3 regions of the Pseudomonas sp. H2_A10 genome follow, and region 2 is predicted to be linked to each of the others. Evidence: riboswitches for the same ligand, from Rfam matches in the RefSeq annotation. Region 2 holds a riboswitch; each other region holds the start of a gene.
The links. A riboswitch is a leader RNA that binds a small molecule or an ion and turns the genes downstream of it on or off. The one in region 2 is predicted to bind cobalamin.

Region 1: linked by a shared signal. The riboswitch ahead of cobO (cob(I)yrinic acid a,c-diamide adenosyltransferase) and the one ahead of AB4O23_RS16420 (CbtB domain-containing protein) in region 2 are both predicted to bind cobalamin.
Region 3: linked by a shared signal. The riboswitch ahead of AB4O23_RS13350 (ABC transporter substrate-binding protein) and the one ahead of AB4O23_RS16420 (CbtB domain-containing protein) in region 2 are both predicted to bind cobalamin.

What each region holds. Positions count from the first base shown of each region.
Region 1 is NZ_CP162821.1:2,577,611-2,581,817, reverse strand. It holds gene bluB (5,6-dimethylbenzimidazole synthase) at 1-338, opposite strand, end outside; gene AB4O23_RS12050 (cobyrinate a,c-diamide synthase) at 335-1,663, opposite strand; gene cobO (cob(I)yrinic acid a,c-diamide adenosyltransferase) at 1,660-2,271, opposite strand; cobalamin riboswitch at 2,351-2,596, opposite strand; gene AB4O23_RS12040 (C40 family peptidase) at 2,694-3,233, opposite strand; gene AB4O23_RS12035 (C40 family peptidase) at 3,378-4,007, opposite strand.
Region 2 is NZ_CP162821.1:3,513,995-3,518,201, reverse strand. It holds partial or broken gene cobN (cobaltochelatase subunit CobN) at 1-322, opposite strand, end outside; gene cobW (cobalamin biosynthesis protein CobW) at 326-1,387, opposite strand; cobalamin riboswitch at 1,482-1,680, opposite strand; cobalamin riboswitch at 1,723-1,927, shown strand; gene AB4O23_RS16420 (CbtB domain-containing protein) at 2,025-2,213, shown strand; gene AB4O23_RS16415 (CbtA family protein) at 2,225-2,929, shown strand; gene AB4O23_RS16410 (cobalamin biosynthesis protein) at 2,926-3,318, shown strand; gene cobM (precorrin-4 C(11)-methyltransferase) at 3,389-4,135, shown strand.
Region 3 is NZ_CP162821.1:2,873,309-2,877,515, forward strand. It holds gene AB4O23_RS13345 (FecCD family ABC transporter permease) at 1-927, opposite strand, end outside; gene AB4O23_RS13350 (ABC transporter substrate-binding protein) at 924-1,934, opposite strand; cobalamin riboswitch at 2,050-2,243, opposite strand; gene AB4O23_RS13355 (M24 family metallopeptidase) at 2,304-3,167, shown strand; gene AB4O23_RS13360 (hypothetical protein) at 3,402-3,905, shown strand; gene AB4O23_RS13365 (hypothetical protein) at 3,936-4,207, shown strand, end outside.

The DNA.
Region 1 (4,207 bases), 940 kb from region 2:
TCCATCAACGCCGCCACCAGTACTTCAGCGCAGTCGTGAATGCCTTCGACCTTGAGCTTCATGAATTCATCGGAACGTTCGCCCAGGGCTTGGGCGGTGCGCACGCGCTCTTCTTCGACCACTTGCTGGATTTGCCCACGCAGGTGGCGGTCGCTGATGCGGATAAAACGCCACGGCTGCATCAAACCCACACTGGGTGCCTGATGCGCGGCCTGGAGCAGGCGATGAAGCAATTCGGGAGCCACCGTACCGCCGCTGAAGTGGCGCATGTCGCGGCGCTCGGCGATGGCGCGGTAGACGGCGTCGCGGTCGGCCGGGGCAAATGCGTTGTCGGTCATGGCCCTATCGAGGGCAAGCCCCCTCCCACATTGGGTGCAAACAAGGCGGCGACCGCTGATGGGTTCGATGGGAAATAAAAGTGCACATAAGAGGCTGTCATCCGCCCCTGTCGGTAAACCGCCTCGGCACCGCGCCCACCGTTAGGGCTCAGGCCACGGGCAATCGGCTGGCACTCGGTGCTGGTCAGGGAATGGTGATACGTGTGCCCACGCAACACGCCTTCCGGCAGTTCGACGCTTTGCAGGGCCAGGGCCGCGAGTTTCTTTTGCATCACCGCATCGCCCGGTAAAAGGCCGAGCAGTTCGGCACGGTTGCCGTCGACGTCGGTGAGCGAGTCCAGCAGGTAGAGCATGCCGCCGCATTCGGCGAGCAACGGCTTGCCGGCGGCGTGGTGGGCGCGGATGGCAGCGAGCATAGGGGTATTTTCCGACAGCGCCTGGTGGTGCAGTTCCGGGTAACCACCGGGCAGATAGAGGCTGTCGGCGTCGGGCAGTGCGTGATCATGGATCGGCGAAAAGAAGCTCAACTGAGCCCCCATCGCTCGCAGCAGGTCGAGGCTGGCGCCGTAGGTGAACGCGAAGGCTTCGTCACGGGCGACGGCGATGCGCACGCCCTTGAGCAATGGCTCCGCCTCGATCACCTGCGGTGCGGCGAAGGCCACCGGCGGCGGCAGCGCGACTTCGCAACTGCTGCCCAGGGCCTGGGCGGCGGCGTCCAGGCGCACATCGAGATCATTCAATTCGCTGGCCTGCACCAGCCCCAGGTGACGGCTGGGCAGCTCGATACCGGTCTCACGTGACAACGCGCCGTACCAGCGCAGGCCTTCGGTGAGGCTGCCTTCGAGCAACTGCGCATGGCGCAGCGTGCCGACGCGGTTGGCCAGTACCCCGGCAAACGGCAGGTCCGGCTGATAGCGCGCCAGGCCCAATGCCAGCGCGCCAAAGGTCTGGGCCATGGCGGTGCCGTCGATCACGCCCAACACCGGCACGCCGAAGTGCCGCGCCAGGTCGGCGCTGGACGGCGTGCCGTCGAACAGGCCCATCACGCCCTCGATCAGGATCAGGTCCGCCTCCCCCGCCGCTTCCCACAACAAGCGGCGACTTTCCTGCTCGCCCACCATCCACATGTCCAATTGATAAACCGGCGCACCGCTGGCGCGCTCATGGATCATCGGGTCCAGAAAGTCCGGGCCGCATTTGAACACGCGCACGTTGCGCCCCAGGTTGCGATGCAAACGGGCGAGCGCGGCGGTGACGGTGGTTTTGCCCTGGCCGGACGCCGGAGCGGCGATCAATACAGCCGGGCAATGACGGGGCGGGTTCACAGTTCGACGCCCTTCTGTGCCTTGATACCGGCCTGGAACGCATGCTTGAGCATGCCCATTTCAGTGACGGTGTCGCCCATTTCGATCAACTCGGGCTTGGCGCCACGGCCGGTGACGACCACGTGTTGCATCGGTGGGCGGGCTTGCAGGTCGCTCAGAACATGATCGAGGTCGAGGTAGCCATGCTTGAGGGCAATATTGAGCTCATCCAGCACCACCAGGCCAATGGACGGGTCTTGCAGTAATTGGCGCGACACGGCCCAGGCGGCTTCGGCGGCGGCAATATCGCGCTGCCGGTCCTGGGTTTCCCAAGTGAAGCCTTCGCCCATCACGTGAAAGCGCACTTGCTCGGGGAAACGGCGGAAAAACAATTCTTCGCCGGTACTGTTACGCCCCTTGATGAACTGCACCACGCCGCACTGCATGCCATGGCCCATGGCGCGGGCGAGCATGCCGAATGCCGAGCTGCTCTTGCCTTTGCCATTACCGGTGAGCACCAATAGCAAGCCGCATTCATTGGGTGAATTGGCGATGCGCTCGTCGATCACGGCTTTTTTGCGCAGCATGCGTGCCAGGTGGCGTTCATCGCGGTCGGGGGTATCGGTCATGGCAGCTCTCCGTTGGGGCTGAACAAAAACGGCGGGCAGGGAAAAGAAAAAACAGACAGCCAAGCATCGCCCACCGTGATGCTGTTGGATGATCCTGGCCGGTCTCCGGGCTCATGAGTGGCGTTCTGAAGCGAACAGGTCGACGCTGCGCCTTCCCATATCGCGAGCGATACAGTGGCTCAATGCAGGGTCTTGACTCATTTACCGTTGCGGGGGCAGCGCCGGAATTGCGGCGGCGCTGTGTATAAGCGCGCTCACTCACCGGCTTCCCTGTTTCACTCTGTCGACCCACGGGTCACAGAGCACCTGGAACAAGCGGCGAAGGTTAGTGGGTTGGAGGGCTAGCTGCAAGCGTCAAGCCTAAAGCTACAAGCAGGCATTGCGCCGTCTTGCAGCTTTAAGCGTGCAACGTGGCATTGATTCTAAGGATTACGCGCCAGATTGCCCGGCAATACGCGCTTGGCACTCAGGTAAGCATTCTGCCAATACGCTTTGGACAGGGTGTCCAGTTTCACCGTGCCACCGGTTTGCGGCGCATGGACAAAGCGACCTTCACCCACGTAGATCCCAGCATGGCTGACCTGCGAGCCACCACCGGTGGCGAAGAACAATAGGTCGCCGGTTTGCAGGTTCTGCTCGCTCACATCCTGGGCGCGCATCACGATCAGCTCGCGCGTGGTGCGTGGCAGGGAAATGCCGGCGGCGTCGCGGTAGACGAAGCCGATCAGACCGCTGCAATCAAAACCGGAGTCTGGCGTGTTACCGCCCCAGCGATAAGGCGTGCCGACCAGGCCCAGCGCACGAAAGAGCACGTCTTCGGCAGCAGGCGAAAAGTTCTGGGTGGAATAATTGAACACCGGCTTGGGCTTGACCGCGATGGGCGCGGGCGGCGGTGTGCGGCTGGCGCAGGCGCTGAGAAGCGCGGCGCAAACAATTAGAATCAGGCGGGCCGAGGTCGACATGTGCAGAACAATCCTGGTCTGGATGCGGCTTTCGCTGCCGAACGCTGAAAACCAGAACGCGCAAGCAAAGCTCGCGCGAACGGGTTACAACAATATCCAGGGATTCTAGCGCTTACGCGTCAAACTTCAAGTATCACTTTAAGTTTACTTACTGGCGGTAACCGTAGTCGGGGCCATGGCGAGTGCGCGCTTGGCTTCGATGAAGGTTTTGCTCCAGTAGCTGTCACCCAGGCTGTCGACTCGCACACCGCCACTGCGACGGCTGCTGGAGTGGATAAACTGGTTGTCACCCAAGTAGATACCGGCGTGACTGACACGACCACGGCCTGCCGTACTGAAGAAAAGCAGATCACCGGGCTTGAGGTTGTTGCGTGCGACCAACGGTGCTTTCACGTTGATCATTTCGCGCGTGGAGCGTGGCAGGTTCATGCCGGCTTCTTCGCGAAACAGATAGCCGATAAAACCGCTGCAATCGAAACCGGCTTCGGAGGTACCTCCGAAACGGTAACGGGTACCGATCAGGGACATGCCGCGTTCTAGGATACTGTCGGCCAGAACTGGAAGCTGGTAAGGCTTGTTGCCGGAGAAATCGGCCAGTTCTTTCTCGGTTGCCAGCTCTTCTTCATAAACGGAAGCAGACTGCGCAGCGACGAATTTTGCCTGGGACTGTTGTTGAGGCTTCTGCTGCTCTGCCACTTGTTGAGGGTGGGAGGCGCAACCAAACAACAGGGTAACGAGTGCGAGAGGCACGAGGGGTGCGAAGCGATTTAGCATGGGCACGACCGTGGCTGATGTGTAAAGAAGCCGAGACTATGCCCTCTATCACATCGATTTGCAAATTCAATCGTGCGCTATGTGACTTCGCGATTGGACCGTGACATCTAAGCCCTGATTCCAATTAATGACGTAAATGCGTAGCCCGCCGGGCTCAGACGTAGGTTTTCTGGCGCCTGAAAAGTGCCGAATCGTGACAA
Region 2 (4,207 bases):
CGCCGCGCTCGGCCAACGCCACCAGACGTTCGATGCCGTAACGCCAATAAGCGATGCCGCCATGCAACGAAATCAGGATGACCTTGGCGTGGCGCAGCACTTCGTCAACGTAGAGGTCGACCGAGGCGTGGTTCTGCACCTGCATCGGGTTGGCCAGGCGCAGGCTGGGGTAATCCTCGGGCAGTTGCTGCGCCGCTTCGGCCAGCAGCGCCAGGCTCGAATCGCCGCTACACAGGATCACCAGTTCGGCGGGGGTTTGACCAAGGTCGGCAATATTGTCGTCCGCGACGAAACCACCGGGCTGAGTCCTGAGCAGGTGCATGGGTTAAGCGCTGAGCGCGGCGCGCAATTGCGCTTCAAGGGCGGCGGCATCCAGCTCCTGGCCGATCAGCACCAGGCGCGTAATGCGCGCTTCGTCTGCGCCCCAGGCGCGGTCGAAATGCTTGTCAAAACGCGTGCCCACGCCCTGGATCAGCAGGCGCATCGGCTTGTTGGGGATCGCGGCGAACCCTTTGATGCGCAGGATGCCGTGTTGCACCACCAGTTGGGTCAGGGCGTCGAGCAGCAGCGCTTCGTCGGCTTGCGGCAGGTCGATGGAGATCGAATCAAACGCATCGTGGTCGTGATCGTCTTCGCCTTCATGGTGGTGATCGTGATGGCTGTGGCGACCATCGATGTGCTCCTCGGAGCCGGCACCCAGGCCGATCAGCACGTCGAGCGGCAGGCGACCGCTGCTCGCTTCAATGACCTTGACGGCCGGCGGCAGCTCTTCGGCGACTTCCAGGCGCACGCGGGCCAGGTCTTCAGGGCTGATCAGGTCGCACTTGTTGAGGATGACCAGGTCGGCGCTGGCCAGTTGGTCGGCGAACAGCTCGTGCAGCGGCGACTCGTGGTCCAGGTTCGGGTCGAGTTTGCGCTGGGCGTCGACCTGGTCCGGGAACGCGGCAAAGGTGCCGGCGGCCACGGCCGGGCTGTCGACCACGGTGATCACCGCGTCAACCGTGCAGGCGCTGCGGATTTCCGGCCACTGGAACGCTTGCACCAGCGGTTTTGGCAGGGCCAGGCCCGAGGTTTCGATGAGGATATGGTCGAGGTCGCCACGACGGGCCACCAGTTCGCGCATCACCGGGAAGAACTCTTCCTGCACCGTGCAGCACAGGCAGCCGTTGGCCAATTCGTAGACACGGCCGTTGGCTTCTTCTTCGGTGCAACCGATGGAGCACTGCTTGAGGATTTCACCGTCGATACCCAGCTCGCCGAATTCGTTGACGATCACCGCGATACGACGGCCCTGGGCGTTGTCGAGCATATGGCGCAGCAAGGTGGTTTTGCCCGAGCCGAGGAAGCCGGTAACGATGGTGACGGGAAGTTTGGCCAGTGTTTTCATCGGATGCCCTTTTGGGGCGGGCATACGGGACGATTGGCCCTGCGACAGCGCGCAGCAGCGGATTTCGTCACCGGATCACCCCGCCCGGTTGAATTGGAAAATCGGTTGCGAGGCAGGTCTCCTGGCTTGGGGCTTGCGGGCCGTACGACCGGCGCCGGCTGCGCCTTCCCGCCTGATCGGCAGTGGCATGGCAGTCGGTAAACCCTTCACAGTTGCGGGGGCAGCCGCGGCTTGAACCGCGTTCCCTTCTTAGCTTCGGCCTGGGCCGAAGAACCTCGAAGGGTGCAAGGCTACAGGGGCTCGGTCAATTTGACTACCGCCGCTCTGCATGCTTTCCTACAAGCCTTGTTTCGGGTGCCCTTCACAGGGTGAAACGGGAAACCGGTACGTCATATCCGTATGGCAAGTCCGGTGCTGCCCCCGCAACGGTAAGCGAGCGAAGCGTCAGATCCACTGTGCCTGTACGGCATGGGAAGGCGATGCTTTCTAGACCCAGTGTCCCTCGCAAGCCCGGAGACCGGCCCGAAAACTTCAGATAACAAACCCGCGGTGGGCGGGCGCTGTTCAGAACCCTGTGGGCCTGGCTCGCGGGGTTTTCATGCGCTCGTTTCACCCTGACACCTGAAAGGGACGCGCCATGTCGATCATCAGCAGCACCTCGCACACCGCCAGCAGCACCTCCACCCTGAGCCAACGCCTGAGCGCCGCTATCGGCGCGTCGATCCTCGGTGCGTGCCTGGTGTATTTCGCCGGTTTCTCGCACATTGAGGCGGTGCACAACGCTGCCCACGATACCCGCCACAGCGCCGCGTTCCCGTGCCATTGAGACCTGCCGACATGATCAAGCGTATTGCGCAAACCGCAGGGTTCAGCGGCCTGTTGGCCGCCCTGCTGCTGACCCTGCTGCAAAGCTTCTGGGTTGCCCCGCTGATTCTGCAGGGGGAAACCTTTGAAAAAGCCCCGGCCGCCACAGAGGTTGTGCATGAGCACGCCGCCGGCGCTGCCGCGCACACCCATGACGCCGAAGCCTGGGAGCCGGAAGACGGCTGGCAGCGCGTGCTCTCGACCACGGGCGCCAACCTGGTGGTAGCCGTCGGTTTTGCGCTGATGCTGGCTGGCCTTTACACCTTGCGCACGCCGACTCGCACCGCCCAGGGCCTGCTGTGGGGCCTGGCGGGTTACGCGACCTTTGTGCTGGCGCCAACCCTCGGCCTGCCACCGGAGTTGCCGGGCACTGCCGCCGCTGACTTGGCGCTACGCCAGGCATGGTGGATCGGCACCGCCGCCTCTACTGCCGCCGGTATTGCGCTGATCGTTTTCGGCCGCAATGGGCTGCTCAAAGTGCTGGGCGCAGCCATCCTCGCGGTGCCGCACATACTCGGCGCGCCGCAGCCGCTAGTGCATTCAATGCTCGCGCCGCAAGCCCTGGAGGCGCAGTTCAAGATCGCCTCGCAGCTGACCAATATGGCGTTCTGGCTGGCCCTGGGCCTGATCAGCGCCTGGCTGTTCCGTCGCAACCGCGATGATCGCTACTCGGCATGACCTACGTGGTCGGCCTGGGCTGCCAGCGCGGTTGTGATGCAGCCACCCTGTTGAGCCTGTTTGATGCGGCCCTCGCCGAGGGCGGCATCGAGCGTCACCGTGTCACGGCACTGGCCAGCATCGACCGTAAACAAAACGAGCCGGGGCTACTCGCCCTGGCCCGATGGCTCGACCTGCCCTTGCGGTGCTTCAGCGCCGGGCAACTGGCCGTTTATGAAGCGCGGCTGAGCCATAAATCCGCAGTTGCCTTCGCCCATACCGGCTGTTACGGCATCGCCGAAAGCGCCGCCCTGGCCCTGGCCGAACAGCTCTGCGGCGGCCCTGCCCGCTTGTTGATCACCCGCCGGAAAACCGCCCAGGCCACCTTTGCGTTGGCCTGCGCCGGCTAAAATCCCGATAATCGCGCTTTCCGATCATGAGCATCCTTCATGCTCGCCCGTTTTTCGACAGGAACTCTCCATGACCGTCTACTTCATCGGCGCCGGCCCCGGCGACCCGGAATTGATTACCATCAAGGGCCAACGGTTGATCCGCAGTTGCCCGGTGATCATTTACGCCGGCTCCCTGGTGCCCGCAGCGGTATTGGACGGCCATCAGGCGGAACAGGTGGTCAACAGCGCCGAATTGCACCTGGAGCAAATCATCGACCTGATCAAGGCCGCCCATGCCAAAGGCCAGGACGTGGCACGTGTGCATTCCGGCGACCCGAGCCTGTACGGCGCGATTGGCGAGCAAATCCGCCAGTTGCGCGAATGGGACATTCCCTTCCAGATCATCCCCGGCGTCACCGCAGTGGCGGCCTGCGCTGCGTTGCTGGAGGCCGAACTGACCCTGCCGGACATCGCCCAAAGCGTGATCCTGACGCGCTACGCCGATAAAACCAGCATGCCGGTCGGCGAAGACTTCGACAGCCTGGCCCGCCACGGCACGACCATGGCGATTCACCTGGGGGTCAATCATCTGGAAAAGATCGTCACCGAGCTGTTGCCGCATTACGGCGCGGATTGCCCGATTGCCGTGGTGCACCGCGCGACGTGGCCGGACCAGGATTGGGCGGTCGGCACGCTCGCTGATATCGCCGGCAAAGTCGCCGCCAAGGGCTTTCGGCGCACGGCGCTGATTGTGGTGGGTCGGGTGCTGGCCAATGACAGTTTCAGCGAGTCATCGCTGTATCGGGCTGGGCATGCGCATCTTTATCGACCTTAGCTTTTTTACCAGATGCGTGTATCAGCCAGCGGTCGAGGCGACTGAGGCACCGCTATCGGAAGCAAGCCCCAC
Region 3 (4,207 bases), 640 kb from region 2:
GATCACCTGGCCCTTGATCAAGGTGCGCGATAGCACATCGGCCGCGATCAGGAACAAGGCGCCGCCCAACGCACTGGCCGGCAGCAGTCGCGAGTGCCCGGTGCCGAGCAACAAGCGCACGGCGTGGGGGATCACCAGGCCGACAAAGCCAATGGAGCCGACAATCGACACCATCACCGCCGTGACCAGCGCGGCGCAGCCCACCAGCACAAACTGTACGCGGCGCACCGCAATGCCGAGGGACGCCGCCGAGTCGCTGCCGAAGGTAAACGCATCCAGCGCACGCCGGTGCCACAGGCACACGGCCAAGCCCGCCACGGCGACCGGCACCGCCAGCCACACCGACGGCCAGCGCACGCCGCTGAGGTTGCCGAGCAGCCAGAACAGGATGCCGCGCGCCTGTTCCGAGCTGGCGGACTTGGTGATCAGGAATGCGGTGAGCGCATTGAACAGCTGCGAGCCGGCGATGCCCGCGAGGATGATCTGCCCGGTGCCGCTCATGGAGCCACTGGCCCGCGCCAATAAAATCACCAGGGCGAATGCCGCCATGGCCCCGACAAACGCGCCGGCCGACAGCGAAACCAAGCCGCCGCCCACGCCCATCAACGCCACCAGCACCGCGCCGGTCGAGGCGCCGGCGCTGATGCCCAACAAGTACGGGTCGGCCAACGGGTTACGCAACAACGATTGCAGAATCACCCCGCAGGTGGCCAGCCCGGCGCCGCAGGCGGCGGCGACCAGGGTGCGCGTGAGGCGGTAGTTCCACACCACGCCTTCGTCGATGGGGTCCAGCAGGTAGCCGGCGTTCCACAGTTTATTGGCGAGCACCTGCAACACCACCTGCGGTTCGATGGCGGTTTCGCCGATGGCCACGCCGGCGAGGACGGCGGCCAGCAGCAGCGCGAGGGCGAGTAGGGTACGGATCATTTGGGCAGGTTGTAGCCGTCGATGGCCGCGGCCAGTTGTTCAAGGCCATCAAAGGTGCGCAGGCTTGCCTGCAGCGCCAGGGCATCGAGGATGATGATGCGGTTGTTTTTTACCGCGTCCATGTTGCGCGTGACCGGGTCGCTGCGCAGGAAGGCGAGTTTCTTTTCATGGTCGTCGGCGGGGTAGCGGCGGCGGTCCATGCGGGCGATCACCAGGAAGGTCGGGTTGGCTTTGGCGAGGGTCTCCCAGCCGACGGCGGGCCACTCTTCATCGGACTGCACCACGTTGTGCAAACCGAGGGTTTCCAACATGAATTCGGGAACGCCCTTGTGCCCGGCCACATAAGGGTCGCTGGCCATCTCGGCGCTGGAGAACCAGACCAGTGCGCTGGCGTGTTTCAAGCCCTTGCCTTGCGCGGTGGCGACGGATTTGGCCAGGCGCGCTTTGAGTTCGTCGTTCAGTTGTTGGCCGCGATCCTGCACGTCGAAGATCTGCGCCAGTTGGTGGATGCTTTTGTAGATCGTCTCGATGCGGAACGGCTCCAGCCGCGTGCCGTCGGCGCCGACCAGGTTGTCTTTGCCTTCACAGTCGGAGGGCAGCAGGTAGGTGGGGATTTGCAATTCATGGAACTGCTCGCGCGTGCCCACCACCCCTTGCGCGCCGACCACCCATTCCAGCTCGGCCGCCACCAGTTGCGGGCGCTTGGCGATCACCGCTTCAAAGCTCGGCTCGTTGTTGGCCAGGCGGTCGATGCCGTCGTTCTGCGCCTTGAACGGCGCCAACACGCTGTTGAACCACAGCGAGGTGCCGACCACTTTGTCACCCACGCCCAGGGCGTAGAGCATTTCGGTGGCGGCCTGGCCGATGGTCACGCTGCGCTCGGGGGCGTGCTGGAAGGTCACGGTGCTGCCGCAGTTTTCGACCGCCAGCGGGTAATGAGTGGGCGCCGCTTGGGCCAGGGCACACAAGCCCAGCCCGGCGATCAGGGCGGTAACGCGTGGCAGCATGGGGCAATCTCCGTGTGAACCGTACGTGCAGCAGGGGCGTTACGGCTCGGAAATACGCCCTCGAACGCTGCCGCTCGGGCAGGCGAGGATGTCCTTCCCGGACACCCCGCCGGTGAGTGATGTTGCTGGGCCGGCAGGTCTCCTGACTGATGCGTCGTCGCCTCGCTCCGGCCTTCCCGGACGGTGTCCAGTGGCATGAAGGAGCAGGCTCGGCATCTACAGTTGCGGGGGCAGTTTCGATTGGCGCCGCGTGCGGCGTTTCGAATTCCCTATTAGTCCCGTTTGGGAACCGGCGCGGTATGGTAGTCCATCTTGGGCGCTGGGTGGAGGTACAATTCGGGTCCGTCCATAACCAACCCAAGGAAGGCCATGTTGATACGTCTGGGAATAGTGCCACTGTTGTTTTGCATGAGCGCACACGCCGCTGACCCTGCGCTCGCCCGCTACACCGACGCGATCGGCGACAGGGCCCGCGCCATCGCCCAGTTGGATGACGCAACCATTCTTGCCGAGGAAGCCAAACTGGCGCCCATCGCCAGTGACCTGTTGCGCAAGGTCGCGCCGCTGATCCGCAAGGGCGGCACCGGCACTGCGGTCCAGGAATTTTTACTCTACCAGTACGCACAGCACGGCTGGCTGCCGATGATGTTCGGTTATCGCGGCTACCCGGCAGCGGTGGCGGTGTCGGTGAATAACCAGGTGAGCGCCGCGCCGCCCACCGATGTGCCGTTCCCGGACGCGGCGCTGGTAAAAGTGGAGTTGATCGCGGCATCGGCGCAGGCCCATGTTGCTCAGGTCTGGACGTTTGCCACACCCAATGCCACCCCGGCGCAACGCCAATTGCTGATGACTGCGCGCCGTGCGCTGGCCAACGGAGTCGCCCACGTTCAGGGCGGCGAGCGGCTGGCCAATGTGGGGGCGGCGATACAACAGGAACTGGACGCGGGCCATGCCGTCGCGGTGCGTGAGTTTGCGGGCTATGCCATGGGGCAGGCGCGCATACAAAAGCCGCAAGTGCTCGGTTACAAGGTCGAGGGTGACAGCCCGTTGATGCAACCCGGGCAAGTGCTCAACGTGTATGTGATCGCCAAGGCGGGCACCGTTGGTGTGAGGTATCAGCCACCGGACTTTTGGAGCCTGCTCTCCACGGACGGTGCCGACGGCGTGATGTTGTCGGCGATGGTCGAGGTGACGGCAGATGGGCACCGGCTGCTTAGCCGGATGCTGGATTGATGCGCTGTACCGCCCTGCGAATGCTTGGGCGATGGGGTGATACGCAGTGATGGCTCAATGATATTATTTGCCGCGCCCTTTCGATTCGCCTTTGTTCATGGAGAACTTATGTCTTTTCGCAACGTCCTTGTCCTGACCCGGCTTTGCACCTTGTTACTGCTGGGTGGTTGCGCCCAGTCAGTGTCGTCACCCCCACCTGCTGCGCCAGTGCCGCTTGAACCGTTAGGACAGGTTTTGCCCTCGAACCCTTCAAGGCTGGGCTGGATCGACCAGATCATTGATCAAGACCCCGTCGTCACTTCTGCGCGCAAGCCCGTACTCCAACCGGCTCCGGATAACGACGCGCGCATTGCCAAATTGCGTAAACAAGACGGTGGCGTGCTGCCCGAGGGCTATTGGGCGCTCTACAAGCAGAACCTGGAAGCCATGCAGTACGACTTGAACCACCAGCATGACGCGGCCCGTGCCGAATACGTAAACACCTACCGCGATGAGTTGAGTCGTTTGAACGACGTGACACTGCAAACCATGGCCACCGCGCCCCAGGCACTGGATGCCCACACCCGCAGCCAGTTAAACGCACGCCTGACTGACCGCACCGCGGCCTATATCACAACCAGCAATCAGTCGTTCCGGGCGGCCACGGACGCCCACATTAACCGCATGGCCTTGATGGATCGCCAATACGATGTCTGCGCACGCCACCCGGATTGCTGGGATGCACCAGTCAAGCACTAGCCTCGATACGTCATACACAGGGAGTCAGTCATGAATGCTGATCAATGGATTGTTTTGTTCGAGCGGGCCTTTCGTGAAATGGGCGATAAACTCGAACAGGTGTTGCAACTGAACAGTTGCCGCGAGCACTGGATTCAGGCCGAAATCAGCTTGTATGCCTGGTTCAAGAATGACATCAGCCTCTGGACCGATTTGCCGATTGGCGAGCGGCGCAAAGCCGACCTGTATGCCCTGGACGACAGTGGCTCAACGAGCATGGTTGCTGAAATCAAGTGTCTGGGCGACATATCCCAAGCCAAGTG